2 regions of the Paenibacillus xinjiangensis genome follow, and region 2 is predicted to be linked to the other one. Evidence: predicted binding sites of a transcription regulator. Region 2 holds the regulator's gene; the other holds the start of a gene.
What was found. The regulator CtsR, encoded in region 2, represses protease genes until heat stress. The targets are predictions, from matches to a motif close to ATGGTCAATAAAGGTCAAACA.

Region 1: clpP (ATP-dependent Clp endopeptidase proteolytic subunit ClpP) is a predicted target of CtsR. The motif match lies at 2,500-2,520, and genes of this name have one in related genera.

Annotation. Positions count from the first base shown of each region.
Region 1 is NZ_JCAALS010000029.1:56,187-71,585, forward strand. It holds gene gap (type I glyceraldehyde-3-phosphate dehydrogenase) at 1-928, opposite strand, end outside; gene AC6ESP_RS23915 (sugar-binding transcriptional regulator) at 1,041-2,075, opposite strand; tRNA gene AC6ESP_RS23920 (tRNA-Arg) at 2,305-2,379, shown strand; gene clpP (ATP-dependent Clp endopeptidase proteolytic subunit ClpP) at 2,597-3,178, shown strand; gene AC6ESP_RS23930 (HPr family phosphocarrier protein) at 3,303-3,572, opposite strand; gene whiA (DNA-binding protein WhiA) at 3,827-4,756, opposite strand; gene AC6ESP_RS23940 (gluconeogenesis factor YvcK family protein) at 4,764-5,750, opposite strand; gene rapZ (RNase adapter RapZ) at 5,763-6,647, opposite strand; gene AC6ESP_RS23950 (ROK family glucokinase) at 6,692-7,642, opposite strand; gene trxB (thioredoxin-disulfide reductase) at 7,847-8,794, opposite strand; gene AC6ESP_RS23960 (tetratricopeptide repeat protein) at 8,861-10,609, opposite strand; gene AC6ESP_RS23965 (ribose-phosphate diphosphokinase) at 10,752-11,702, opposite strand; gene AC6ESP_RS23970 (DUF2306 domain-containing protein) at 12,303-12,938, shown strand; gene hisIE (bifunctional phosphoribosyl-AMP cyclohydrolase/phosphoribosyl-ATP diphosphatase HisIE) at 13,031-13,729, opposite strand; gene hisF (imidazole glycerol phosphate synthase subunit HisF) at 13,726-14,484, opposite strand; gene hisA (1-(5-phosphoribosyl)-5-[(5-phosphoribosylamino)methylideneamino]imidazole-4-carboxamide isomerase) at 14,562-15,293, opposite strand; gene hisH (imidazole glycerol phosphate synthase subunit HisH) at 15,354-15,399, opposite strand, start outside.
Region 2 is NZ_JCAALS010000035.1:50,913-66,311, forward strand. It holds gene cysE (serine O-acetyltransferase) at 1-400, opposite strand, end outside; gene AC6ESP_RS26210 (hypothetical protein) at 467-700, shown strand; gene gltX (glutamate--tRNA ligase) at 959-2,425, opposite strand; gene ispF (2-C-methyl-D-erythritol 2,4-cyclodiphosphate synthase) at 2,486-2,968, opposite strand; gene ispD (2-C-methyl-D-erythritol 4-phosphate cytidylyltransferase) at 2,970-3,674, opposite strand; gene AC6ESP_RS26230 (PIN/TRAM domain-containing protein) at 3,881-4,978, opposite strand; gene AC6ESP_RS26235 (nucleoside triphosphate pyrophosphohydrolase family protein) at 5,127-5,522, shown strand; gene pssA (CDP-diacylglycerol--serine O-phosphatidyltransferase) at 5,604-6,353, opposite strand; gene disA (DNA integrity scanning diadenylate cyclase DisA) at 6,441-7,517, opposite strand; gene radA (DNA repair protein RadA) at 7,528-8,901, opposite strand; gene AC6ESP_RS26255 (antibiotic biosynthesis monooxygenase) at 9,042-9,404, opposite strand; gene AC6ESP_RS26260 (ankyrin repeat domain-containing protein) at 9,440-9,859, opposite strand; gene clpC (ATP-dependent protease ATP-binding subunit ClpC) at 10,088-12,556, opposite strand; gene mcsB (protein-arginine kinase McsB) at 12,559-13,638, opposite strand; gene mcsA (protein-arginine kinase activator protein McsA) at 13,662-14,186, opposite strand; gene AC6ESP_RS26280 (CtsR family transcriptional regulator) at 14,231-14,692, opposite strand.

The DNA of each region.
Region 1 (15,399 bases), on a different contig from region 2:
AAATAACTTTAACCATGTTGCCTTCAACAACCATAGTCGACAGACCATCGATTGTGGAAGAAGCAGGATCACTGTTGTAGTCGCTTGATACAAGCGGCAATTCGTTGTAGTTCAAGATGCCTTTAAGTGCGCCTTCGGAAGCTTCTTTGAGTGCTGCGTTAACTTCTTCAACAGTAACGTCAACTTTCAGTTCAGCTACAAGGTCAGTTACGGATACGTTAGGTGTAGGAACACGCATAGCCATACCGTTCAATTTGCCTTTAAGCTCAGGAAGAACCAGGGAAACAGCTTTTGCTGCGCCAGTGGAAGAAGGAATGATGTTCTCAGCAGCTGCGCGAGCACGACGCAAGTCTTTGTGCGGCACATCAAGTACGGATTGGTCATTTGTGTATGAGTGAATAGTAGTCATCATACCTTTAACGATTCCGAATTTATCGTTCAATACTTTTGCAAACGGAGCAAGACAGTTCGTTGTGCAAGAAGCGTTAGAGATAACAGTGTGAGCTGCTGCATCGTATTTATCTTCGTTAACGCCGATAACGATTGTGATATCTTCGTTAGTAGCAGGAGCGGAGATAATAACTTTCTTAGCGCCGCCTTTCAAGTGAAGCTCAGCTTTTTCTTTCGCTGTGAAAATACCAGTGGATTCAACAACGATTTCAGCGCCTACAGAAGACCAAGGAAGGTTCTCTGGGTTACGTTCTGCGAATACTTTGATTTCACGACCGTTAACGATAATTGCGCCTTCTTTAGCTTCAACTGTAGCGTCAAGAGTACCGTGAGTTGTGTCATATTTAAGAAGATGTGCCAGTGTGCTAGTATCTGTAAGATCATTTACTGCCACGATTTGTACATCTTTGTTGTTAAGTGCTGCGCGGAAAACATTGCGGCCGATACGTCCGAAACCATTAATACCTACTTTAACCATTGTTGTTTCCTCCTAAGCGTTTTTAAATGCTTTATATATTTCAAAACGTTTCACGGTTATCGCATGAGCAAGCCGCAAATCGTCATGATCACTTCTTTTAGCGTGCTTATGTTCAGCTCTGCTGCTCGATAATAGCTGCAATCTCAAGTGCTGCTGCTTCATCGGTTATGAGGACATCATTGTGCTTGAATCTCATTACAGCGGCGATGGCCTCAGCCTTACTCTTGCCCCCTGCAACACCTATAACACATTCAGTCTTCACAATATCCTCGAGTCGTAATCCTACCGTCTGCATTTTGTGGACAACCTCGCCTCTTCGGTCGAAATAAAACCCGAAAGCTTCAGCTAAAGCTCCTTCAGCAGCGATTGCATCAATGACCTCTGGTTCGAGCCTTCTGCGTCTCGCCATCACTTTAGCGTCCCCGATTCCATGAACGACGATTCGGGCCCTTCTAATGACTTCTACGATTTCGCGAATATTCGGCTCTTGCATCAGTGAGGCATAGGCCTCATCCCCGAGATGATCCGGAACATGGAGCAGCCGATAATTAGCACCCGTCCGCTTAGCCATTGTTGAAGCTATCGTATTGGCCTGATAATCCATACTTTCTCCGAGTCCGCCTCTTGCTGGTACGAACCAATTCGTCTTGAGTGGTGCATTTGTTGTTAGGTAGTTGGCAACTTGAGCGATTGTCGTTCCACCGGTTACCGCTACCACATCATCCTGCTTCATCACTTTACTGAGCACTTGGCAGGCTGCTCTACCCAGCTCACGCTTGGTATGGGAAGAGCTTTCCGAGTCGCCGGCTACAATGACAACCTGCGAGAGCCCGAATGCACTTCTAATTAACTCCTCAAGCTCAGATAAGCCAAATATCGTTTTGTAGAAGGGCTCCAATTCTTCCAGTAGCCGTTTGCCCGCCTCGCTTATCCGCATGCCCGCTGTATGAATCTCAAGCAAGCCTTGCGATTTCAGAAAATCGGTCTCGGCACGCAGTACTCGTTCAGTCATCGATAGCGTTGTAGCTAATGTACGACGGCCGATCAAACCGGAGAGCATCACCTGGTGCAAAATCAAATACCGCTTTCTCATCACGTCGAGCAAATCTGGGAGAAGCTGCTGCTGCAGTTCAATAATCTGGCGCATCTTCTATATGTTCACTCCATCGGCTTAAGGATATGATCGCTGGACTATTACCGTCCCGCATGATCAATTTAAGTCCCACCCTTATTTTAACGAATAATAGTTAACATAGCAATAGTACATTTGGACTTGTAATCGCTTACTGTCACCATTTTCTCAAATTTATTTACGGACCCGATCTTGCTTTTTCAGACGGAATAGCATATACTAAGTCTCGCTGTTCCTTTTATATGCGCCCGTGGTCCAATGGATATGACGTAGGCCTCCGGAGCCTGAGATCTAGGTTCGATTCCTAGCGGGCGCGCCACTATTTTTATTATCACCTACAACATATAACCTAACCGCCCTGCAGAGGGCGGTTTTTTTGTATCTATGAAGCAAGCAGCCTTTCCTTATCAGCAGGTGGCTATTCCTTTCCCACATAGGTAGTTTGACTATCTTTGACTTTTGTTTGACTATCCGCTATTATATGAATACGGCAACACTATATTTGTTATTTTCCGAGGAGGGGACTTAAGTTGGACATGAATTTCGTTCCTATGGTTATTGAGCAAAACAATCGCGGAGAGCGCGCATATGACATTTATTCCCGACTTCTGAAGGATCGCATTATTTTCCTCGGATCTGGCGTGAATGACGTCGTAGCTAACTCCATTATTGCCCAGCTGCTATTCTTGGCAGCAGATGATCCGGAGAAAGATATTTCTATCTACATTAACAGCCCAGGCGGATCGATTACAGCCGGGATGGCCATTTATGATACGATGCAATACATCAAACCGGATGTCTCGACGATCTGTGTCGGCATGGCGGCTTCCATGGGCGCTTTCCTGCTCACAGCTGGTGCCAAAGGCAAGCGTTACGCGCTTCCGAACAGTGAAGTCATGATTCATCAGCCGCTTGGAGGCGCAGAAGGCCAAGCGAGCGATATTGAGATTCGCGCTCGCCGCATCCTGAAGATGCGCGACAAGCTTAACGGCATTCTGGCTGATCGTTCCGGCCAACCGCTCGAGCGTATCGAGAAGGATACGGATCGCGATTACTTCATGAGCGCTGAAGAAGCAAGAGAGTACGGCCTCGTGGACAAAGTCATCGAAAGAGTATAATTCTAATAAACGAAGGGCCATTCTCCAAGTGAGGATGGCCCTTCGTTTGTCTATGCTGCATACGCAAAAAAAGCGCTCGCAGCATCCACTAGGAATGCTGCGAGCGCTTATCTTGATCCTGCTGCTATTGGTTCTCCAGCTCTTCTTTGCTGACCAGTGCGACTAAAGCGTTTACAGCCTGTTCTGCGTCCGAACCTTCTGCACTTATGAATACTTCCGTACCGGAACTAATCGCCAAGCTCATAATTCCCATAATCGATTTGGCATTCACTTTCTTGTCGTCTTTCTCTACAAATACTTCGGAGGAGAATTTGTTAGCTTCTTGAACGAATAGTGCTGCAGGTCTTGCATGAAGACCAGTTTTGAGACGAACGACAACTGGAAGCCTTGTCATGGAAACCATACCCCCTATTTCATAATCAATCAAGCGTGAACGGCTGCCGTCAAGCTATGGCGGCAAGCAATCGTTCCGCGTAGAAAGATAAGCGTTGTATATACGAACATACGCTATACTTTCTTATCTTCCGTTAAACGTCCAGTGAGAGAATCCGCTAGGCGGACATCACCGACACCCGCAAATTTGCCATATAATAAGCCTTTTTGTACATTATTATATCATTATAACATCGGTTGCACTAGGAAAAAAGTTTAACCATTTCGTAATTTTTCAGCTAGTTCATCAATTTTGCGCAATCGATGGTTAACACCGGATTTGCTGACCGTTCCTTTGAGCATCTCTCCAACCTCTTTGAGGTTGATGTCCGGATGCTGAAGTCGTACAACTGCAACTTCCTTGAGCTTATCAGGCAGGTTATCCAGACCGATCTCTCTCTCCAGCAGCTTAATGTTGTCAATCTGCCGAACAGCCGCACCGATTGTCTTATTGAGATTAGCTGTTTCACAATTGACGATCCGATTAACCGAGTTTCGCATGTCGCGCATTATTCGGACATCCTCGAACTTGAACAGCGCCTGATGGGCTCCGACAATGTTCAAGAGCTCGATAATCTTCTCGCCTTCCTTGATATAGAACACGAAGCCTTTCTTGCGCTCAATACATCTGGCATTCAGATCGAACTTGTTAGCAAGCGTCACCAGAGCGCCGCAGTGCTCCTCATACATCGAGGAAATTTCCAGATGATATGACGATCCTTCGGGATTGTTCACAGAGCCCCCAGCAAGGAAAGCCCCTCTTAGATAAGATCGTTTGCAGCAAGGCTTCTTGATTATATCCTTATCAATACCCGAATTAAAAACAAACCCCTCCGAAACGATACGCAGCTCGCTCAATATTTCTTGAACCTGCGTAGGAATTCGAACGATATAGACATTGTTTTTTTTAAGCCGCATTTTTTTGCGAACGAGAAGCTCGACGTGCACTTCGAAATGCTTTTTCAACAAAGAATAGATTCGACGTGCAATAGCAGCATTTTCGGTAGAGATGTCCAGTACGACTTTGCGGCTGGATACGCTGACAGAACCATTCATCCGGATAAGGGCAGACAGCTCAGCCCGTTCACAGCAGGAATCGGCTTCAATCAGCGTCAGTTCCTTTTTCGTTTGCGCCGCAAATGACATCGTTCCTTCACCTCTTTCTTAACATCCAGTTTTCCACCAGCTTATAGATATGATGACTGAGGCGCTCTGCATCATGACGCAGGAACGTTCGGAACAGCACAAGCCGGTCTGCAATAACTTCATAGCCTCTGCGGGTAACCTCATCCAGATCCAGATGAACCGCTTTGGCTCCAAGCTCTGCATATTTATCCTCAACCTGAGGAGGTATCTCACCGTCATTCACAATAACATAATCAAATAGATGATGCCCAATATGATCATAAATCGCGTCCAAATGGTCGCTAACTGAATAATTATCTGTCTCTCCTGGCTGTGTCATCACATTGCACACGAACAACTTCACTGCGCAGGAGTCCACAATAGCGTCTGCAAGCTTAGGCACTAGCAGGTTAGGAATAATACTCGTATATAGGCTGCCTGGTCCAATGAGAATGGCATCTGCCTGTTCAATGGCTTCTACCGCTTCAGCTAACGGCTCTACATTGTCCGGCTCGATGAACACTCTCTTAATAACTTTCCCCGATTTCGGAATCATCGATTCCCCGACGACAATAGAACCATCAGTCATCTCGGCTTTCAGCACGATCGCTTGGCCTGCGGCAGGCAGCACCTGACCGCGAACCGCAAGTACCTTGCATAACTCACGCACGCCCGTAACGAAATCGCCGGAGATGTCCGTCATAGCCGCCAGCATAAGGTTGCCTAGACTATGCCCTGCAAGTCCAGTTCCATTATTGAACCTGTATTGGAGCACTTCAGTCAACAGCGGCTCGGCATCTGCGAGCGCCATAATGACATTGCGAATATCGCCCGGAGGCGGAATCTGCAGCTCATTGCGAAGAATGCCGGAGCTGCCGCCATCATCAGCTACAGTAACGATCGCCGTAATATCAAGCGGCTTCTCCTTCAGACCCCTTAGCATGACCGAGAGACCCGTTCCACCGCCGATAACGACGATTTTGGGGCGCCTTATTATTTTGTGCCTAGCCTGCATTCTCTCACCCCGTCAATGCTTATCACGGTCGGCATCACGGTGACTGACACGGACCCGTTCCGTGTCACTGCTGCCGAGCACGCGGCCCAAATATTCGGCAATGGCCACCGAGCGATGCTTGCCGCCCGTACAGCCAATACCAATAACGACCTGGCTCTTCCCTTCCTTATGGTAGAGAGGGATTAAAAATTGAAGCATATCCAGCAGCTTCGTCAAGAAAGTTTGCGTTTCCGGCCATTTCATTACGTATTCATATACTTCCGGAGTCTGACCGGTATTCGGGCGCAAATGATCAATATAATGAGGATTAGGCAAAAATCTTACATCATAAATAAGATCGGCATCAATGGGAATACCATATTTGAAGCCGAATGAAGTGACATTCACAGAAAGGCTGTTCTGCTCCAGATTCGTGAATCTTGATACGATTCTCTCTTTCAATTGCGCTGGCTTGATCGTACTCGTATCGATAACCTGTGACGCTGATCCTTTCAGATCCTCCAGCATCCTGCGCTCCAGACGAATGCCCTCAAGCGGCATTCCTTCAGGAGTCAGCGGATGGCGTCTACGACTCTCCTTGTAACGCTGTACAAGCACCTCATCCGTCGCATCGAGGAATAGAATTTCACAGCTAATCGTAGAATGCTCACGAATAAAGCTTAGCGATTCCGATAAAGCAGTGAAGAATTCACGGCCTCTCAAATCGATAACGAGTGCTACCTTTCCGATCTTGCCATTGGACTGCTCGATAAGCTCCGCAAACTTAGGAATTAGCACTGGCGGTAAATTATCGACACAGAAGAAGCCAAGATCCTCTAGGCTTTGCACGGCAATCGTCTTGCCTGCACCTGACATTCCTGTAATAATAACAAGCTTCGACATCGCTCCCGTTTCCATAACTGTCCCCTCCTTGCCCGTCGCAGAGCTATTATTGCCTATCATTATGAACGTAGAATGAGACCGGCTGCGCCTACTACTCCTGCGTTATTGCCAAGAGTTGCTGCAACGATCTTGACGCCATCCTTCGCTTCTTTCTGCGTGTACTTGTCGAATACTTCACGGATTTGCTCGAACAGGAACTCGCCAGCTTTCGATACGCCGCCTCCGATGATGAAGCATTCTGGGTTAAGTACAACAGCCATGACAGCCATAGATTTGCCGAGATAATAAGCAGCACGATTCACGATGCGCGCAGCTACCTCATCACCAGCTTTGGCTGCATCAACTACGTCTTTAGCCATTATATTCTCAACTTGGGATAAAGAAGTACGATCTCCGCGCTCAACCGCATCTTTTGCCATACGAATAATGCCCGTTGCCGAGGACACGGTCTCAAGACAGCCCATTTTGCCGCATCCGCATTGGATAGCTTCCAGATCTGGTACGATCGATATATGTCCAAGCTCGCCTGCCATGCCAGCGAAGCCTTCTACGATTTTACCACCGATGATGATACCGCCGCCTACACCTGTGCCGAGTGTATAGCAGACGCAGTTGTCGATGCCTTTGCCAGCACCTGCCCATGCTTCGCCGAGAGCTGCCACATTCGCATCATTATTAACCTTCACCGTCACTTGGAGCTCCTGCTCCAAATAGGATTTCAGGTTCACATCACGAATTTTCAGGTTAGGAGCGAATTTCACATAGCCATTCGGGATGTCTAGGAATCCAGCAATACCTACACCTACACCGCCAACTGCGTCCCACTCGTAAGTTGACTCAGCGACAATGTTACGTGCATATTGTGCAATATTATGAAGGATAGTGTCTGTTCCTTTACTTGTTTCCGTCGGCCCTTCGTAGGTTTGAAGCAATTGTCCAAACTCATCGCATAATCCGACCTTGATGGCGGTACCACCGACATCGATTCCAACGTAAATCTTTTGAGACATTCCTAGTCCACCTCATTATATAATCTTATCTGTTCACTATAAGCGAACGCCTTCTTCCGGTCAAGACAGGCGGCAGGCCAGCATTCAGCTGTTACGCCCAGCATTTATGCCAGCTTCGATCTATGTTTCTTTCTCAAAAAGAGCCCTTTCCGAAGGAAGGTAGTTCCCAAGGAAAGGGCCTTATGAGGAAGCCTGCTAGTACAATTACAGCGACTTGCTCCAATCATGCGTAATGCTTCCTTCAATGAACCGTTCGCAGTCCAGAGCAGCCATACAACCACTGCCTGCTGCTGTAATCGCTTGGCGATATTTACTATCTTGAACGTCTCCACAAGCGAACACACCAGGGATGTTCGTCTCAGAAGTGCCAGGGTTTACCTTGATGTAGCCATGCTCGTCTGTATCGATCTGGCCATTAAGGAACTTCGTGTTCGGCGTGTGGCCGATAGCGATGAAGATACCGTTCGTCTCAATAACCTCTTCTTCGCCAGACTCGTTGTTGCGGACCTTGAGGCCCGTTACACCCATGCCGTTAGCGACAACCTCTACAGGTGTACGGTTCAAGCTCCAGCCGATCTTCTCATTCTCACGCGCACGATCCTGCATGATCTTGGAAGCGCGCAGCTCATCACGGCGGTTAACCAGCTCTACGTTAGTCGCGAAGCGAGTCAGGAAGCTCGCTTCCTCCATAGCCGAATCTCCGCCGCCGACTACGATGATTTTTTTGCCGCGGAAGAAGAATCCGTCACAGGTTGCACAAGTGCTGACACCACGACCGACATTCTCCTTCTCACCTGGAATGCCAAGGTATCTAGCAGAAGCACCTGTGGAGATAATAATCGTCTCGCCAACGATTTCTCCTTTGCCTTCTACTTGAAGCTTGAATGGACGCTCTGACATATCGACGCTGTTCACCCAGCCCGTAATAAACTCAGCACCGAAGCGTTCTGCTTGCTTGCGCATATTAGCCATCAGCTCAGGACCCATGATACCTTCAGGGAAGCCTGGGAAGTTCTCCACTTCAGTCGTTGTCGTTAATTGGCCGCCCGGTTCAGGTCCCTCGATAATCAGGGGATTCATGTTCGCACGAGCCAGATAGATTGCAGCGGTTAGACCGGCAGGGCCAGTTCCTATAATAATGGATTTGTACATCGTGTATGCCTCCTGTAATTTTAGAATAACACCCTTCAGCCTCAGCTGACTTGTGGGGACAACCGACTATTCGAGAGGCTGGCCTAGAGAGAAGAATGAGCTTATAGACTTCATTTTCTCCTTTATACCGCATACCTCATCAATTTTTTTGGCATTCTTGCTGACCGTTGCTATTGATGTGCCATATCTCAGTGATACTTCATGGTAGGATATCGTGCGACGATGCATCTTAGCCGTCAAATATTCAAGAGCTGCTGCCCAGCCTTCGACCTTCGTAAGCTTCGGAACATCAGGATATACCCGAGACAGAAACTCGACCCAGAGTGTCATGAGATCATGCTGCTGAACGAGATCATAATGCTTGTTCATACGGCTCAGTGCCGTTTCTACAACGGCCTGCCATTTGTCCTCCCAGACTGGAAGCCGCGACGGCACCCGATTAGGCTCAATGACGGTTGCTTTCCCTTCAAGCACCGCTTGCAGCGGCTCCTGCACTCCGATGGTACGAAGGACGAAGATCGCAATTCGCTTCAAGTAATCGTCCTCAGCCTCTTCCATAAGGAATGAACGCAGGACATCCTTCACTTCATTATCCGCAATCATGCCAAGCGCTTGAATAACCTGCAGCTTGGTATGCTGGTCGCCATGGCGCAGAGCCCAGAAGAAGGAGGAACGAACGAGTGGATCACGCTTCATATGATCAGGCAGGCCATCGGAGGAATTCTCCCACAGCTTGAACTGCTCCTCGAAGGGAAGATGGTAGTGATAGCTGATCGAAGCGTTATTCTCGCCGCCCTTCAGAATCTCGAGCTGCTCCATATAATAACGCGGGATACCGGAATCCGGGTCCAGCTTAGCCGCTTGCTTCCATAGCCGCTCCGCTTCTGTAAGGCGACCTATATTGCATGATGCTACAGCTGCGTAGTGATACAAGCACGGGTCCTGATGCAGCTCAGCATCCTTAAGCAGCCGAATGAAATGGCGATAGGCTGATTCATGTTCTCCTAAGATGCCCATCGTAGTAGCTAATTTAAACACATGCTCCTGATGGAAGGGTGCTGTCTTGCGAAGCAGCGCAATGAGTGGAGTCAGGCTCTCCGAGTCATTCGCATGCTGATAGAAGATAGCCAGATTGCACAGTGCGTGCAGATTGCCTGGCTCAAGCTCAAGCGCCTCATGGATCGTCTCCATCGCCTTATCGAACATGCCCATATAATAAAAGGCAAGTGCCAGGTTGTTGCGTGCCGCAAGAAAGTCCGGTTGTGATTCAATGATCTGCTCTAGAATACGTACAGCTTCCGCGAACTTGCCTTCTTCAAGAAGGCTGCGGGCCTGGTCATGCTCGACCATGCCCTCACGCGACTTGATGTTCGTGAGGGGAGTTGGACGCTCCAGCTCATAATGAAGAAGCTCCATCATTTCTTCCGCTTCATCCAAGAATTGACCGTCCGCATCTTCCTCTAAATATTGTATAAGCGAGCCTTCGGCTGCTTCGTAAGATTCCATGTTGGCAAAGTTGTTAGCCATGTAGAAATGACATTCCGTCATCGTTGGATCTAGCTCATCGACAATCATTTTCAGAATGCGATTCGATTCCTCATAACTGCCCATCTCCGACAATATGCCTGCCATGTTGCAATGATTGACCGGATTATCCGGCTCGTATTCCACGGCACGCCGGAAATATTTCAGTGCCTTGTCATAGTGGAATTTATCTAACGAACGTACCGCCCGCTCGAAAAAGAACGTTGCGTCCCATTGTATTGGTATGATCTTTGCTCTCTGCTCTAAGGCAACAAGTTTTTTTTCTTTCACCCGCAAGGCACCTCCCGGTAACTCCGATTTTCTACGATTATACCATAGCAACGTCTATCCTAACACGAAAGAATATGAAGGAAAATCGCGAACGTTATAAGAACCGCCCGCGATTTTCCAATCAAGCCTATGGAATTTGAGGCTATACGCCTGCGTTTTTGAAGAGGGTACTGATCGATCCGCCTTCAATAATAATGCGTGTAGCTTCTGCAAGGAGAGAGCCTACCGACAATACAGTGAACCGCTCCGGACGATTATCCGGCAGCAGAATGGAGTCGGTAACGATAACCTCTTTAATATTCGGATGATCCAAACGCTCAATAGCATTACCTGAGAATAAAGGATGAGTTGCGCATACATAGACGTCTTCCGCACCGCGTTCCTTCAAGCTTTCTACCACGTTCACAATCGTTGTGCCTGTATCAATCAAGTCCTCGATAATAATCGGAGTCTTGCCTTCAACATCGCCAATCACGTGTGTAATGGACGATTCGTTGTGCGCCGGACGCTTCTTGATCATAATAGCGAACGATGTATCCAAGTAGTTGGCGAGCTTCTCAGCAGTGGAAGCCCGTCCCGCATCGGGAGATACGACAACCGGATTCTTGATGTTCTTCGCTTTCAGATAGTCACTGATGAGGTCAAGAGCCGTCATATGATCTACCGGAATATTGAAGAAGCCCTGAATGGCCGGTGCATGAAGGTCAATCGTAATCACCCGGTTCGCACCAACTGTCGTCAAGACGTCCGCAACCATTTTAGCCGAGATCGGCTCCCGTGGTGCAGCTTTACGCTCCTGACGGGCATAGCCGTAATAAGGCATAATGATGTTGATCGTCTTGGCAGAAGCCCGCTTAGCCGCATCAATCATAACGAGTAGCTCTACGAAATACTCATTGATCGGATGGGAGAACGATTGAACGAGAAATACGTCACAATTCCGAATCGTCTCTTCATAGTGAACGTATACTTCCCCGCTCTTGAAACGGGACATTTTGATAGCGCCGAGAGTCAGTCCTAGATCTCCGGCGATCTTTTGTGCTAATACCGGATTTGACGAACCCGAAAAAATACGCAACTTGTCGCTTAACATGATACCCTCCTGAGCGTTTTAAACCAATTAATTTGACTTATGGTCTTGCTTCAGCCGCAGCATAGCCGCAGCCGCTTGAAATAGTTGGGCAGTAGGTACGAAGTAAGCTGCCTACGCTTTATATTTCGACATGAACCGACCTTGCGCTTATAAGGACAATGAAGTCCATTTTGCTTGTTCCACTCCATTATACATCGAATTTACGATAATTCAAAAATCAATCCGCACTAATTTTTGACGATCAATGGTCTTTAGCTCGAAAAAACCGACATCTTTCTGCATCGAACGCGCTTGATCTCCGTATTCCCGCTATACATAGACGTCATTGCCCCTATTTATTAGGTAATATTTGATAACAAAAAAATCGAACCATATACGGGTATCCAGCCCGTCAGCAGGGCTCCACCCTCGATAACATTGAACAATAATTTCCTGCTGTTAGGATTCAATGACGATGAATTTTTATAGGGAAAAGGAGGATTTCCCATGTTAAAGGTCCAAATCTTACTTTTTGATGGATACTCCAAATTAACAGGCAATCGAATGCCTGACCAGATTGGGTACTAACTATGAAGCGGCGGGGATATTGTGTTGAACCATTTGAAGAAAAGAAAAGTACTATACGGACTTTTATGCTGTGTCAGCATCCTGTTTATTATTTACGCCTTGGCAAAAAGCTATATCATTGATCCTGGAGCCGAGAATTTTCTAAGCTATAAAGCAGGACTAAAGCGTGCGCTCAATCTTCCAGTGTGGTTAAACGTGATGTATGTTCATGTCGCATTTGCATGCTTGGCCATGGCGTCGGGACTGCTCAACTTTTCTACCCGTTTTTTTGAGAAGAGCCGGAAGCTCCATCGCATGAACGGCTACGCGTATATCGTCTCCGTACTTCTAGTCGTGTTGACTTCTGGATATATGGCGCCTTATGCCACCGGAGGAAAAATCAGCAGTATAGGGTTCAACCTAATAAATATCATATGGCCGATTATCACGATTACAGCGCTTATTCTAATCAAAAAGAAACGAATGGTTCAGCACCGGAATTGGATGATCCGAAGCTACGCTTTTTGCTTCACGAACATGTTCATTCATCTGATCACTTTCCTTCTGGAGCAGGTACCCGGTTTCGGTTACACAGTCAGCTATACCATCAGCGTGTACAGCACCCTTGCACTGCTGCTGCTCCTTCCCGAGGTCATTATCAGAACTCTCTTAAGTCAGACTATCAGATAACGCAAAAAGCCGTGGAGAACAAAAAGCATGCCGGAACAGGCCCGCCTTTTGTTCTCCACGTTTCTTTTTTTGACCTTTATATCAACTGAGCATTAGCCGCCTGCTTGCTCTCTTCGCATCGCATTGTTGGAAGCCGGCTTGCCATGGCGTCCTTGCAGCTCGTTCATTACATCATCGAGCGGTAAACCGCGTTCACGCAGCAAGACGAGAAGATGGAATAAGAGATCACTTGCTTCGGAACGAAGCTCGTCATTGTCTTGATTTTTAGCAGCGATGATTGCTTCAGTTGCCTCTTCGCCAACTTTTTTGAGAATTTTATCGATACCCTTCTCGAACAAATACGTCGTATATGCTCCTTCTGGGCGCTCGGCGTAACGCTTGGCAATGACACTCTCCAGCTCGCCTAGAATAGCGAACCGGTCTGCTGACACCGCTGCAGCTGATGCCTCATCTCCGCCTTGTACCTCAACGGCATTGAAGAAGCAGCTGTATTGCCCAGTGTGGCATGCAGGACCTACCTGATCGACAAGCAGCAGCAGCGTATCACCATCGCAGTCATACGACATGGAACGAATTTTCTGAGTGTGGCCGCTCGTGGCACCCTTATTCCACAGCTCGCTCCGCGATCTGCTCCAGTACCAAGTAACGCCCGTCTCTACAGACAGCTGCAAGGACTCCTTGTTCATGTACGCCAGCATGAGCACTTCTTTGCTCTGCGCGTCTTGCACGATAGCAGGAACAAGCCCATCCTCGCTCCATTTAATCTGGCTTAGCAAGCTTTGCTCTGTCATCGAACCTCCACGCCTTTCTGCCGCAAATCATCCTTCACTTCACGGATCGTCATTTCTTTATAGTGGAAAATAGTCGCCGCCAGCGCCGCATCTGCATGCGCCTGCTGGAACACATCACTGAAATGCTCGACCCGGCCTGCTCCGCCTGATGCGATAACCGGGATGCCGAGGGAATCAGACACCGCTTGTGTCAGCAACAGATCAAAGCCGTCCTTCGTGCCGTCAGCATCCATGCTTGTCAGCAGAATTTCACCCGCTCCAAGCCGCTCTACCTCACGCGCCCATTCCAAGGTCTTAATACCTGTGGCCTGGCGTCCGCCATGAGTATATACCTCCCATTCGCCCCAAGCCTCGTTGAACTTAGCATCAATAGCCACAACGATGCACTGCGAACCAAATTTGCGTGAGCCATCACGGACTAACGACGGATTTTTCACCGCTGCTGTATTAATACCGATCTTATCCGCGCCAGCACGAAGCAGTCGCTTCATATCGTCCACATGGGAAATACCACCGCCAACTGTGAAGGGAATCGTAATCTCGCCTGCCGTCCGTTTTACGACTTCAATCATCGTTGCACGGCCTTCAACCGAAGCCGATATATCCAGAAATACGAGCTCGTCTGCGCCCTCTTGATCGTAGGTGGACGCAAGCTCCACGGGATCGCCTGCATCACGCAGGTTAACGAAGTTAACGCCTTTCACGACGCGCCCGTCTTTCACGTCCAGACACGGAATGATACGTTTCGCCAGCATAGGGCACTCTCCTTTACATTACGCGCTTCACCTATCACTAGATCGGAAGCTAACGCTTATGGTCATAATGAAGCTGCTTATCCGAGTTTAGCAAGCGCCTCTGTCAGATCAATGTTTTTGATATACAGCGCTTTGCCGACGATAGCTCCAGCTACGCCAGCTTCACGGTGCTCAGCTAGGTTCGTCAGGTCATCCATCACGCTAACGCCGCCAGACGCAATCACATTACGACCGGAGATCCGCGCTAGAGACACAATAGCCTCCACGTTCGGGCCCTTCATCATGCCATCGCGGGAGATGTCTGTGAATATAAACGTGGAAGCGCCTTGGGCTGCCAGCTCTACTGCCAAATCCTCAGCCTTCACCTCGGACGTCTCCAACCAACCGCGTGTTGCCACGAACCCATTGCGAGCATCGATACCAATGGCTACTTTATCGCCGTACTGGCCTAATACACGCTTCACGAATTCACTGTCCTCAATCGCAGCCGTCCCCAGAATAACGCGAGACACACCTAGTCCAATCAGACGCTCTACATCTTCAATCGTGCGCAGTCCGCCGCCCAGCTGTACAGGCACCTGTACGGCGCTAGCGATCTGACCGATCAGCTCGGCATTAACCGGATGACCAGCCTTGGCTCCATCCAGATCAACGAGATGAATCCATGATGCGCCCTGCTCCTGCCACTGCTTCGCGACCTCAACAGGACTGTCATTGTATACGGTCTCTTGATTGTAATCACCTTGAATAAGACGCACGCACTTGCCCCCACGAATATCGATAGCGGGATATATAGTAAAAGTAGACATGTTAGCGGAATCCTCCTAAGCATAATGCCCTTGATGGGCCATCCTTGTATAACTTACTAGCTATGATTGTGCCTGTCTGCTGTCAGCAAGAGCTAGGAAATTGCCT
Region 2 (15,399 bases):
TCACGACATTGTTGCCAATGGTAGGATGCCGCTTCCCTTTTTCTTTTCCGGTACCCCCAAGGGTAACCCCTTGATAGATGACGACATCATCGCCGATTTCACAGGTTTCCCCAATGACAACGCCCATCCCATGGTCGATAAATAAACGCTCACCAATAGTGGCCCCCGGATGAATCTCAATTCCTGTCATGAAACGGCTAGCCTGCGATATTATACGCGCTACCGTATACCATCTGTTACGGTAAAAGAAATGTGCCGTCCGATGAGCCCATATCGCATGTAAGCCGGAATACGTGAAGATCACTTCGAAGCGACTGCGAGCCGCTGGATCATTCTCGAACACCGCATTAATATCTGATTGATAATGGCGGAACATGGATTTTCTCCTCTCCAGCTTCACTAATGCGATCTCCTTACGCTTAGTGACTCCAACAACCGGCGGTTCTTCTTGCACGACGAGACATTATTGAAAAATGATCAACATAAAAAGCCTCTGCAGCATGAGATGCTGCAGAGGCGGGCGTGTAACGTCGCGGTTCCACTCTGCTTGGACTGCCTTACATTACTATCGCGCCGCCCTAAGCTAACTGCCTTGCGGCTCGTAAGCTTGAACTGGCTGCCGATCCGGCTGTCCGTCTTCATGCCCTTAACGCAGGCTGACGTTGCTGCCTACCCCGATCCTCGCCATCCTCCGCTGTAACGGTAGGTACGGTATGGCTATAGATACGGCTCAGAAGCAAAGCTCCCAGGTGCATATTTCCGTCCCCCGCACTAGACAACTCACAGCCTACATCCTACGGCCCTGCATGAGCAAAGCGTTGCATGGATGATGATTGTCCTCTCTGTAAATCCAGCAGAACGTACTTCTCCTGTTCATGGCTTTTCTTTTCATCGAATTGTTATTGGTAGTACCAGTATAACGAATACCCAAATAGGTGACAAGGGAATTGTGCCTATACTATTGACCTAGACGTCCGCGCAGTCTGCTCATCACTTTATCTTTGCCTAACAGAGCAATGGATTGATTAAGATCAGGGCCATGCGTTTGTCCCGTGAGTGCTGCACGAATTGGCATAAAGAGCTGCTTGCCCTTGAAGCCGGTTTCCTTTTGTACGGCTTTAATGTTTTCTTTAATGCCATCTACCGCCAGCGGCTCATCGCCGCCCGCTTCTACCAGAGCTAAGAACGCGGAGAGCACTACAGGCACTTGCTCTTCAGCCAGCACAGCCGCAGCTTCCTCCTCATCTTCCACGTTGTCACGGAAGAAGAGCTCGGTTAGTGGTACAATCTCAGACGCAGAGCGCAGCTTGTCTTGATACAGGGCAACAAGATCGCTTACCCAAGCGCGGCCTGCTGCATCAAGCTCCTCAGACGTGCGTCCGGCTTTCTGCAGATGCGGCAAGCATAGATCAACCAGTCGTGGCAGCTCTGTTTTCTTAATATATTCATTGTTCATCCAGCTCAGCTTCTGCGTATCGAATACGGCAGGGCTCTTGCTTAGGCGATCTGCATTGAACACTTGTACAAGCTCTTCACGCGTGAACATCTCCTGCTCACCCTCCGGAGACCAGCCAAGGAGTGCAATGAAGTTGAACAAGGCTTCCGGCAAATACCCTAGGCCATCGTATTGCTCGATGAACTGGATAATGGACTCGTCACGCTTGCTCAGCTTCTTGCGGCTCTCATTCACGATAAGAGTCATATGGCCGAACTTCGGCGCCTGCCACCCGAATGCTTCATAGATCATCAGTTGACGCGGTGTATTCGATATATGATCCTCACCACGCAGCACGTGGCTGATCTTCATCAGGTAGTCATCCAGGACAACCGCGAAGTTGTACGTTGGAATGCCGTCTTTCTTTACAATAACGAAATCGCCCATCTCCACCGTATCGAAGCTGATGGAGCCTTTGACAATATCATCGAACGCATAAGTCTTCCCCTCAGGTACACGGAAGCGAATGCTAGGCACACGTCCCTCCGCTTCGAACGACTGACGCTGCTCCTCCGTCAGATCACGATGACGTCCCGAATAGCGTGGCGTCTCACCGCGTGCGGTCTGTTCTTCCCGCTCCTGCTCAAGCTCCTCCTGCGTGCAATAGCAGCGGTAAGCAAGCCCGCGGTCAAGCAGATCCTGCCAATATTCACGGTAAATATCCAGACGCTCCGTCTGACGGTAGGGACCGTAGCCTCCTCCGATATCAACGCTCTCGTCCCAATCGATTCCGAGCCATTTCAGATAAGTAAGCTGGCTTTCTTCACCGCCGGCAACGTTGCGCTTCACATCGGTATCCTCGATACGAACGATAAATTTGCCGCCATGATGGCGAGCGAACAAATAATTGAATAAGGCCGTTCTTGCATTGCCGATATGTAAATGGCCAGTCGGTGATGGCGCATACCGAACGCGGACTTCTTGTGTCATTGTATTAACCCCTTCCGTATCATCCAAGCATATGTACAAATCGTTTTATTTTAATGAAAATCATAGCACATTCTTTATTAAGCAAACAACAGACTGCGCAGCAATTCCCTCTCCTCTTCCGGTGAAGCCTAGCTGCTCCGTCGTCGTCGCCTTCACGTTCACCTGCGACACCTCTGCATGCAGAGCACGAGCGATAACCTCGGACATTTGCGAAATGTAAGGCAGCATCTTCGGACGCTGAGCGATAATTGTAGAGTCAATATTCCCCAGCTTGTAGCCGCGTTCTTCTACCATTGCCCATACCTCTTCCAGCAGCTTCAAGCTGTCCGCATCCTTGAACGCAGCATCTGTATCGGGAAAATGCTTGCCGATATCGCCTAACCCAAGCGCACCCAGTATAGCATCCGTTATCGCATGCAGCAGAACATCCGCATCGGAATGTCCTAGCAGGCCTTTCTCATATGGAATCTTTACGCCGCCAATAATACACGGTCTGCCCTCCACAAGCTGATGCACATCGAAGCCTTGTCCCACTCTAATCATTTCAATTCTTCCCCTTTCTCCTGCTTCCAAGCAAAAATTCCGCCCATGGCAAATCATCTGGCGTTGTAATCTTTATATTGGTGTAATCCCCTTCTGCTATTGCCACAGCAGCACCCATACGCTCTACGACCATCGCATCATCCGTGCCTAGAAACTGCTCAGCCTCGGCACTCTCATGCGCAGTAACCAGCAGCTCACGACGAAAAGCCTGCGGCGTTTGTATCGCCCACAAGCTTCGACGGTCCGGTGTTGCCACGATCAGACCTGCATCGTCTACCTGTTTAATCGTATCCTTGACCGGTACCGCAAGAACAGCAGCCCCCACTTGCTTCGCTGTGACACAGCAAGCACGAATCGCTTCCGGTGTTACGAGAGGCCGTACCCCATCGTGAACCATGACCCATTCAATGGCTGGCGACAGCGCCTTAATTCCTGCATGTACCGAATGCTGGCGCTCTCCGCCTCCGGCAACGACAGCCGTCACTTTATTCAGGCTATATTCTTGAACAAGCTGGCTGCAGCGCTCCACATCATCCGCACCTACGACAAGCGCTATATCCGCAATATTGTCCAACGATTGAAACAGCTCCAGCGTATGGACGATGATTGGCTTACCTTGAAGAGGCAAATATTGTTTACTTTCTTTCGTTCCCATACGCGAACCGCGTCCGGCTGCGACGACAACGACTCCCCATTGTGATTTCATGACTATGCCCGCCTACCTTCATACTGATTCCCAAGAAGAAACGGCTTCGCCGTCCTCTGCAGGAGGACGGCACCCGTTACTCGTAGAAATAGAAGACTATGTATTGTATCGAATACCATTCAACATATAGTCTTATATTTTGAAATAAGCATGCTAGTCAATTATTCGAATCGATCATAGCAGCTAGTTACTCCTACTATAACCTTTTACTGAGCTTTTTCCAACAGCTTCGGCTTGGCGAATATCATTCTGCCGGCAGATGTCTGCAGGACGCTGGTCACCAGCACCTCCATTGTCGTACCGATATACTCGCGTCCACCTTCCACAACAATCATCGTGCCATCATCGAGATAAGCGACCCCTTGACCATGTTCTTTGCCGTCCTTGATAACTTGTACGATAATTTCTTCTCCAGGCAGCACGACCGGCTTAACTGCATTCGCCAGATCATTAATATTAAGAACAGATACTCCTTGCAGCTCGCATACCTTATTAAGATTGAAATCATTGGTGACGACCTTGCCCTTGAGCGCTTTCGCCAGCTTCACAAGCTTGCTGTCTACCTCGCTGATTTCTTCGAAATCACCTTCATAAATAAGCACCCGTACATCAAGCTCTTTCTGAATTTTGTTCAAAATATCGAGCCCCCGACGTCCGCGGTTGCGCTTCAGCAAATCCGACGAGTCCGCAATGTGCTGCAGCTCTTCCAGTACGAATTCTGGAATGACGAGCGTGCCTTCAATAAATCCTGTTTTGCAAATATCTGCAATTCGACCATCGATAATCACACTGGTATCCAGAATTTTATGTTCTTCGAAGCCGCTTGTCTCATCCGGTATAGCAGGCGCCTTCCGCTGTTCAAGCATGTGGGCTGTCGCTGCAGCCAGCTCTTCTTTTTTGTGCCAAGCGATTCTAAGCCCCAAATAACCAAACAACAACGACATCACTGCCGGCAGTAGAATACCGGGACCTCTAAGCTCCGATACAGCCGGATATAGCAGTACTGACAACAGCAATCCAAGAAACAAGCCGCCGATCCCTGCAAATAAATCCTTTATTGGCATTTCTGCGGTATGCTCTGCCCCTTTTTGCATGAAACGAATGAGCTGCTTCGCTACCATCGTAGCTGCAACCACACCGCATACGGCGCCAATTGCCACATACATGTAATAAGAGCCTGAACGCTGCAGCATTCCGAGTGACGGTTCTGACCAGATTCCCGCTCCGCTCGTCATACTATGCACTTCAGCACCAGCCATTCCACCGAACAGCATACCAATGATTTGAATAAAACGTCTTACCATATCTTCCACCTCCATTACAATTATGTTCCAATTTTGGACACGCTAACCGTCATGGTGAATGATTTTTAATTTTGAAAAGAACAACCGATAGGCTTATAATGGAAAAGGAGATAACTTCTGAATGAGCTGATGAAAAGAGGTGGTACCGATGAGCGCTCCAACGTTGGATCAATTCCAGCAGCAAGTATCTGAATTGCTGCTCAGGCATCGAAGCTTACTAGATGTGATGTCTAAATTTGGCCAGTCCGGAGCATCTGTTAATCGGGCGATATCCAAAGCCGTCACAGATTGCGGCTGTATCGAACTTAATGCTCGCAAGCAGCAATACTCGGATGAACTCAATCTCGAAAATGCAAAATCCACGCTTCAAAGCCATCTATCCGGTCAGGTATGTGAATCTTGCCGGGATGTGATGAAGGCGGAGCTGGGACGCAACTTGTTCTACATGACCGCGATGTGCAATCTACTCGACATTCAACTAGATGAGGTTATTGCTGACGAATACGACAAATGCTCAACGCTTGGATTATTCAACTTAACCTGAAGTCAAAAAAAACCGCTCGATTCATTCCACAGTGGAATGGATCGGGCGGTTTTCTTATTGCCTTGCTGTCCTAACAGTCGATCAAGCTGGTGTCTCCGACTGCACATTATCATCAGGCAGGTCAGAGTTTTTGCCGCGGCGTTTGCGAATTCGCTTCTTCACACGGCGATCAACGTTTTTTTTTAACCCATACAGCGCATACAAGAGCAACGGTACAAAAATAATTTTGGACAGCTGATTCGGGAATAGGATTCCTAGCAGTACGGCTAATGCCACAACTCCAGGAATCATCCAAATCGCGCCTTTAGAGATACCGATTTTTTTGAAATTCGGATATTTAATCGTACTAACCATTAACAGGGATAGCACCAACGTGCTCGCGAGCAATACGGAGACTACAATATCTCCCTGGAACAATGCAAGGGTAGCAAGCACTCCGCCAGCTGCAGGAATCGGCAGCCCGATGAAATAACCAGGTTTACCCGCTACAACGTTGAAGCGTGCAAGCCTCAAAGCACCACAAATCGGGAATAAAGCTGTAATACTATAAGCAATCGTCGGATTCAAATCTTGAAAGGCAACAACATACATAATAAAGGCCGGCGCTACACCGAACGAAATCACATCTGATAAGGAATCGAGCTCTTTCCCGAACTCGCTTTGCACATTCAATGCACGCGCTACTCGCCCGTCAACACCGTCAAGAAGCATAGCGATAATAACCATCATCGCTGCCAGTTCAGGCTTTTCATTGAAAACTAAAATAATGGCGACTATTCCGAGGAATAAGTTCCCCACCGTGAGAAGGCTCGGTATCGACTTTGTAATCATCTATTCCACCTCTTCTCTACTATACCCTAAAACCGATTACTAATGTATGATCATACTGCTGTACACATTCCATCCATTGTATGAGATTTAAATTTGTCTGTCAATGAACATCTGCTCTTGAATACGCTTTAGCCCATCCTTGATAGCCCTTGCACGCACCTCGCCAATGCCATCGACCTCGTCCAGTTCCTCAATCGTAGCCATCAGAATATGTGGCAGACGACCGAACCGCTCAATCAGATTATTCATAATAATGAGCGGCAGACGAGGAATTTTGTTCAGCAATCGGTAGCCGCGCGGCGATACTGATTCCTCAGCCATAGCCCCCGTATGAGGATAGCCAAGCAATCGGATAATCGGCGGCGCATCGAGCAGCTCATCGGAGCTCAGCTTCTTGAGACTAACACGAAGCTCTCTGATTCTGTCATCCCCATTATCCTTCGCATAATCCTTAAGTAAATACCAAGCATCCTCATCTACGCCGTTAACCAGCTCTTCCATCTGCATGGCAATCAGTCGGCCTTCTGTACCCAGCTCCGTCACATAACGCTTGATCTCCATCTTCACGCGGAGCACCATCTCCAGGCGCTGCACGACATGAGCAACCTCCTGCAGAGTTACCAGCTCCTCGAACTCAAGAGCAGACAGGTTCGTCAACGATTGGCTTAGAACGACCTTGTATTTCTCCAGCGTCTGTATCGCTTGGTTCGCCTTGGTCAGAATGACGCCCATTTCCTTCAGGGAGTAGCGCAGGTTCCCTTGGTATAAGGTAATGATATTCCGTCGCTGTGATATCGATACGACCAGCTTGCCAGTCTGCTTAGCAACACGCTCTGCCGTCCTATGGCGAATACCGGTCTCTATGGAAGGAATCGAGCTGTTCGGAATAAGCTGGGTGTTGGCATATAGAATGCGCCGCATATCCTCGCTCAGAATAATGCCGCCATCCATCTTGGCCAATTCATATAAGTAGTTCGGTGAAAAATCACAATTAATTGAGAACCCGCCATCGACGACTTCCATCACTTCCGGACTGTAGCCTACCACGATTAAAGCGCCCGTTTTGGCCCGAAGCACATTCTCGAGCCCTTCACGGAACGGGGTACCGGGTGCTACTAGCTGCAATAATTGATTCATAATTTCTAGCTGACTTTGTTCCTTCATCATTTGCCCCCTATCCAAGTGCTGCCGAAAGTGCCTCTGTTACCGTACTGACGCCGATAATCTCAATGCCCTCAGGCGGTTTCCAGCCCTTCAAGCTCTTCTCTGGCATGATAACCCGTTTGAATCCTAGCTTCTCTGCTTCCTTGACTCTCTGCTCTGCACGGGACACAGCTCTAACTTCTCCCGTCAAGCCAACCTCGCCAAAAATAACATCGTATGGCCTTGTCGGGGCATCACGAAAGCTCGATGCTAACGAGACGGCCGCAGCTAAGTCGACCGCCGGCTCATCCAGCTTAATGCCTCCAGCCACATTCAAGTACGCGTCTTGATTCTGCAGTACCATGCCAATCCGCTTCTCTAATACGGCGATAATGAGTGCCATACGGTGATGGTCGATGCCAGTAGACATCCGTCTTGGAGAAGGGAAATTCGTCTGTGCGACTAGAGCCTGCAGCTCCACAAGAACCGGCCGTGTACCTTCCATGCTTGCTACTACCGTCGATCCAGACACACCCAGCGGTCGCTCGGACAAGAATAGCTCGGAGGGGTTAGCTACTTCTCGCAGACCTTGCTCACCCATCTCGAATATTCCGATCTCATCCGTTGAACCGAACCTGTTCTTGACCGCTCTAAGCAGGCGATAGGTATGATGACGCTCTCCTTCGAAATAAAGTACGCAGTCCACCATATGCTCGAGCAAGCGCGGACCAGCTATTGCCCCTTCTTTGGTCACGTGTCCGACCAGCACGGTAGCAATTCCTTTGATCTTAGCAACTCGCATGAAATGAGCGGTACATTCCCTTACCTGCGCAACACTGCCAGGTGCTGACTGCACATTCGGATCATACACGGTCTGAATCGAATCGATAACTAGAAAATCTGGCTGAAGATTCTCAATGGCATCGTTAATCTGCTCCATGTTCGTCTCACAAAACACATATAGCATTTCACTGAGTGCTCCGAGTCTATCCGCACGCAGACGTGTCTGCCGAACAGACTCCTCCCCGGAAACATACAAGACCTTCAAGCCTTTAGACGCAAGCGCATGTGAGGTTTGAAGCAGCAGCGTAGACTTTCCGATACCAGGATCTCCCCCGACAAGAATTAGAGAGCCGGGGACAACTCCGCCCCCAAGCACGCGATTAAGCTCCAGAAGCCGCGTTTCGATGCGCGGTTCCTGCCCGCTTTCTATATGTATGATGGATTGTGGTTTTTCTTTCGTCTGAGTCTGAACCGAGCGAAGACCAATCCCTTGCGTCTTCACAACCGTCTCCTTCTCTTCCACCATGGAATTCCAAGCGTGGCATCCAGGGCATTTACCGAGCCATTTTGGCGACTCATTCCCACATTCTGTACAAACAAACTTCAGTTTTATTTTTGCCATGCCAAGCTCCTTTTAACAACACTATCATTCAAAGTTTACCATTTAATTCTGATCGTATAAACCCTTTCTTCATTTATAAAGCAGAAAGATCCCTGTCATCCATTGTTGGATGAAGGGACTCCTCCTAAACGCCTAAGCTTTTAAGCTTGATTAATCAGTGATTTGGATACCAATACTTTATGTGTCGTTAGCTGAGATCCCAGCATGATTCGCTCCCCTTCAGCATTAGCCTCTGTCTGATTATGATCCTTGGCTGCTGACTTGCTGCGATGTGCATGCGCTTGTCGGAAGGAATCACTGTTCACCCATCCCTCGAATGAAGCCTTATCATTCCAAGTCGTACATACCTTCAGCTCATCATGCTCCGTAAGGCCTTCTGTTAGAAGAACCTCCATGCGAATGAAGCCACGCGACTCTTCTATCCCCTTAGTGGCCTTGAACTTCTCAGCAACCGACTCCCCATGACCCTTTTTGACTTTGATGGTATTGGTTACAACGATCATATTTAACATCCTCCTAGGCAAACTAACTATTACCGTTATTGAAGGCTTTGCAAGTACGCATAGACACCGCGTGCTTCTTCTCCGCCCATTTTGGCATGAACAATAAGAGGAATACCATGTGGACCCCTTGCATGAATACGAGATGGATCATCACTAATGATGGCATGAACGATACCTAGCTTGCCCAGCATAGCCGCCGTGAACAAATCCATGCTCGCACCTTGCTCGATCAAATAGAGTACAATATCCCGACGCCCAACATGAGCTGCTGCGCTAAGCGCACTCTCCCAGTCACCGTCTCCCCAATCACAGACCGCGTGAAGCAGTCCTTGCTCTTCCTGCAACATTCGCTTCACCATATCCAGATCCATGTGTGCGGCTCTTACGAATTGCTTCACTAGCTCGCTTGGCAAAGGCTTGACTGCAGCCCAACCATCGGGTTGTATACGTAGCATGGGCAATACCTCATCTCGGGTTTATTAGTGACACTACTTATTAACGACGTTTATATAAAAGCTACATCTGACTTATCTGTTGATTTGTATAGTTTCAATAGATGCAGTATATACGATAATGATTCTCATTGTCAATATAGCTATAGTCTTATTGTCTCCTTAATGCAACTGATCCCCTGTACATAAAAAAGGAGAATGCCCTCCTATTAGAAGGCATTCTCCTCTATTTTATTTCGTTGCTGGCTCTTCTGATGCAGGCACCACTTCATTGCCTGTGGTTTTGGTAACGGTCAAACCACCGTCTTTTTCATCAATCGTCAGCGTATCGCCTTTTTGAATATTACCCATCAGCAGCTCCTCGGATAACCGATCCTCAATATGCTTCTGAATAGCCCGGCGCAGTGGACGAGCTCCATACTGCGGATCGAAACCTTCTTTGGCTAGGAACGCCTTGGCTGTATCGGTCAATACGAAGTCGACCTCTTGCTCCTTCAGACGTTTGCGCAGATCTTCGGACATAAGTGTCACGATTTGCGAGATATGCTCTTGCTCCAAAGAGTGGAACACGATCGTCTCGTCGATCCGGTTCAGGAACTCTGGACGGAAGCTCTTCTTAAGCTCGCCGAGCACTTTGTCTTTCATTTGTGTAAACTCACGACCCGCATCTTGTACGGCTGTAAAGCCTAATGACGAGTTGCGTTTAATCTGATCCGCACCTACATTAGAAGTCATAATGATGAGCGTATTGCGGAAATCGACTACGCGGCCCTTGGAATCGGTCAGACGGCCGTCCTCCAGCACTTGAAGCAGGATGTTGAACACTTCAGGATGCGCCTTCTCAATCTCATCCAGCAATACTACGGAATAAGGCTTACGGCGAACCTTCTCGGTCAATTGACCGCCTTCTTCATAGCCAACATAGCCCGGAGGCGCTCCAACTAGTCGTGAGGTCGAATGCTTCTCCATATACTCGGACATATCGATGCGGATAACCGCATTCTCATCACCGAATACAGCTTCAGCCAATGCTCTTGCAAGCTCTGTCTTACCGACACCTGTTGGGCCTAAGAAGATAAAGGATCCCATCGGACGCTTCGGATCCTTAAGTCCTGCACGTGCACGGCGCATCGCCTTGGACACTGCTTTGACCGCTTCTTCTTGACCGATTATCCGACCATGAAGAATAGATTCCATTTTGAGCAAGCGCTCCGTCTCTTCCTCAGCCAGCTTGCTTACTGGAATTCCAGTCCAGCTAGCCACTACCTGAGCAATATCTTCCGGAGTCACTTCCGAATCGGTACGTCCTTGTTTTTCTTTCCATTGGTTTTTCGTAACATCAAGCTCTTCACGGATTTTTTGCTCCGTGTCACGAAGAGCAGCTGCTTTCTCGAACTCTTGACTCTGAACAGCAGCGTCCTTCTCCTTGCGGATATCCTCCAGACGGTTCTCCAGCTGTTTCAGGTTAGGCGGTACGGTGTACGAGTTAAGACGTACCTTAGAGCCAGCCTCATCGATAAGATCAATCGCTTTGTCCGGCAGGAAGCGATCCGTAATATAACGGTCAGACAGCTTCACTGCTTGAATGATTGCTTCATCTGTGATTTTGACACGGTGATGCGCCTCATAACGATCACGCAAGCCATATAGGATCTGAACGGCTTCATCTGGAGAAGGCTGATCAACCGTGATTGGCTGGAATCGACGCTCCAGTGCAGCATCCTTCTCGATATACTTACGGTACTCATCAAGCGTTGTAGCGCCAATGCACTGCAGCTCACCACGTGCAAGCGCGGGTTTCAATATATTAGAAGCATCGATTGCCCCTTCGGCTCCACCTGCTCCGATTAGCGTATGAAGCTCATCGATGAACAGAATGATGTTGCCGGCTTGGCGAATCTCATCCATAATTTTTTTGAGTCGATCCTCGAACTCACCGCGGTATTTGGTGCCGGCTACAACCGAGCCCATATCGAGCGTCATGACACGTTTGTCACGAAGAGTTTCTGGAATTTCATTCTCAATGATTTTTTGAGCAAGTCCTTCGGCAATAGCTGTCTTACCGACACCAGGTTCACCGATCAGTACCGGGTTGTTCTTCGTCCGGCGGCTGAGCACTTGAATTACACGCTCAATTTCTTTGCTGCGACCGATAACCGGATCAAGATTGCCCTCTTTGGCGAAAGCCGTTAGATCTCTTGCTAGGCCGTCTAGCGTCGGTGTGCTTACATTAGAAGGAGCACCGTGATTGCTGGATACTGCTTCACTGCTGCCTAACAGCTGTAAGACTTGCTGACGTGCTTTATTAAGGCTAATGCCGAGATTATTAAGTACTCTTGCTGCAACGCCTTCCCCTTCACGAATCAGACCAAGTAGAATATGCTCTGTTCCAACGTAAGTGTGTCCAAGCTTTCTTGCTTCGTCCATAGACAGCTCAATCACTTTTTTGGCACGCGGCGTGTAGGCAATGTTCGTCGGCTGTTCTTGTCCCCGGCCGATTAAAGCTTCCACTTCATCTTGAATTTTCTCAAGACCAAGTCCAAGACCGATCAAAGCCTTAGCTGCAATACCTTCCCCTTCACGTATCAGACCGAGCAAAATATGCTCTGTTCCGATATTGTTATGCCCTAGACGTACCGCTTCCTCCTGTGCTAACGCCAGCACCTTCTGTGCCCGCTCAGTGAATCGTCCAAACATCATGTTCACGCACCCCCATGCTCGGTTTGACTCCGCAATTGATTGCGGATTAATTCAGCCCTTCGATAATCCCGCTGCTCCGAATTCATTTGTTCATTGAATATCTGCTGCAGGAACCCAGGCTGTGTCATTACAATTAATTCATTCATCACCTGTGGTGATACATCATCCAGTAAGCCTAGATCGACGCCAAGCCTTAAATCAGACAACCGCTGTGCAGATTCCTTGGAATCCATAACCGCTGCATAAGCGAGAATACCATAAGACCGCTTCACCCTGTCTTCAATTCGCAAGCGCGAATCAGACATCAGCCTTACTCTTGCTGCCTTCTCATGCTCAATGATTTGCTTGACTACACCGTATAAATTGTCGATAATTTCATTCTCTGATTGTCCCAGCGTAATCTGATTCGATATCTGGAACAAGTTACCTAATGCTTCGCTGCCTTCCCCATATAATCCTCTAACAGCCAAGCCAACTTGTGTAACCGCTGATAGAATTCGATTAATCTGGTTCGTAAGCACAAGCGCTGGCAAATGCATCATGACGGATGCCCTAATGCCAGTGCCTACATTCGTAGGACAGGTCGTTAAGTATCCTCTTCGCTCATCGAACGCATAGTTTACTTCCGCTTCGAATATGTCATCGATTCGGTTAGCAAGCTCCCAAGCCTCTTTTATCTGGAATCCCGGATATAAGCATTGGATGCGCAGATGATCCTCTTCATTAATCATGATGCTCACAGCTTCATTATCACTCAGAATAACAGCACCGCCACGCGACTCATTAGCTAAATTCGGACTAATTAAATGCTTCTCCACTAAAACGCGTCGTTCAAGCTGGTTGAGCTCCGACAAGATGATGGTGTCGAACTTACCAATCGGCTCCAGCTTATCTGAATTGCCGATTGCTGTTAGCTGTTCCATCACTTCAAGCGATTGTTCGCCAGTAGCCAACATTGGGAATGGCAGATGACGCAAGTTCCGAGCGATTCGTATCCGACTGCTGATTACGATTTCGGAATCTGGTCCATCACCCTTCATCCAATCGCTTAACGGTTGCTGTGAGAAACGACGTTTCGTCAAGAGGAACCCTCCTTCAATCGGCCTTACAGGTCTACTATTTTACGCTCCAGCTCACGAATTCGATCCCGAATGTGAGCTGCGCTCTCAAATTCTTCTTGTTCAATACGGCTCTGCAAATCCCTGCGCAATTGATCAATTTCACGTTTGTACTGTATTTGTCCACCGCAGCGTGTAGGAATTTTGCCGATATGAACTGTATTACCATGTACCCGTTTCAGCAACGGATCTAACCGTTCTCCAAACTGACGGTAGCATGAGCTGCAGCCAAACCGCCCTATCTTACTGAATTGTGCATAAGTTAATCCACACTCTTCACAGCGTATCGTTTCCTGCGCTTTGCTTCCTTTCGTCCCGGCTGCTCCTGATGGGTCAAAATCGAGAAGGCCCGACAAGAGGCTGTGAATAGAGAATCCGTTAAAAGCTCCTGGAATCCCTTCACCGCGTTCCCTTGCACAAGATTCACAGATGTGAAATTCGGTTTTCTCACCGTTAACGATTTTGGTAAAATGAAGCGTCGCCGGCTTATTGCCGCATTCTTGGCAAATCAAGCCGAATCCCCTCCTTCCTCTACATACAGTTGCGTGTTCAGCTGTTATTTGACTAACAGTGAAATCAGCATGGACCGTAAGATACGCGCTCTTATTTCGTCACGTAATGGCAGCATAACTGCAATCGTATCCCGATCAACTGCTGCCCGAAGCAGATTAGCCTCGCGTTTCGTTATAAGAATCGCCTCTTCAAGCTGATAAATCAGTCCCTCTGCGACACTTTGTTCGACACAATCACCAATCGTTTGATGGATGTGGAATTGAATCGTCTTAAGCGCCGGCAAGTCCACCCGTTGAATACGTATATAGCCTCCGCCTCCGCGCTTACTTTCAACCATGTATCCTTTCTCCAGTGTGAACCGGGTACTAATGACATAATTGATCTGCGACGGTACACACGAGAACTTATCCGCCAATTCATTGCGCTGTATCTCTACAGTGCCATCCGGGCTATCCTGCAGCATCTGCTTCAAATACTGCTCGATGAGATCAGAAATGTTTCGCATATCACCAACCTCCCTGTGCTGCATGGAGCGTGTTGATGCATTATACTATGCGGCCCCAACTGACTTTGACTTTCTTTGACTTTAATCTTATTATACGCAAAATTTAATAAAGGTCAAGTGATGGAATTTCAATTTTCTGACGATTGTACACTGTTAAGGAGCAGCTATCTGTATTACCTATCATGGTGTGGAAAACCGTTATTTATACACAGCCGTCCTAATCATTCTTTTACTTTGTACCGAATTTATGAACAGCTGTGCATAAGTGTGTTAAGCGATTGTTCATTTCATTAACAGAGTTATGAACAGAGTGGGGATAAGAAGGATATGATATAGAAGGAAATCAGAAAGAAACAACCCATTTGCATCCGATTGTAGGGATAAGTGGTCTCTATTGGAGGAAAAGTGATGTGACCAAAAGTTATTCACATGTGGATAGCGGCAATCCACATCCTATTAACCCTCTGGAAGGATATATCGTTCAACTTATTCACTGTGTATAGTGAAAGTGAACCGTTAATTATAACGAACAATGTGGATTAGTGGATAACAAGTGTACCTTTTCTACTATTAGAGGTTATACTCTGAGCTGCAAGGATAGCTGTGATGATCAGGGGGTCTATCCAATTGGATGGACAGATAATTCAGAAGGGTTGTACAACGAGATCTTGCAATTCATAGATCAGGTTCGATGACAGGCTCCCATA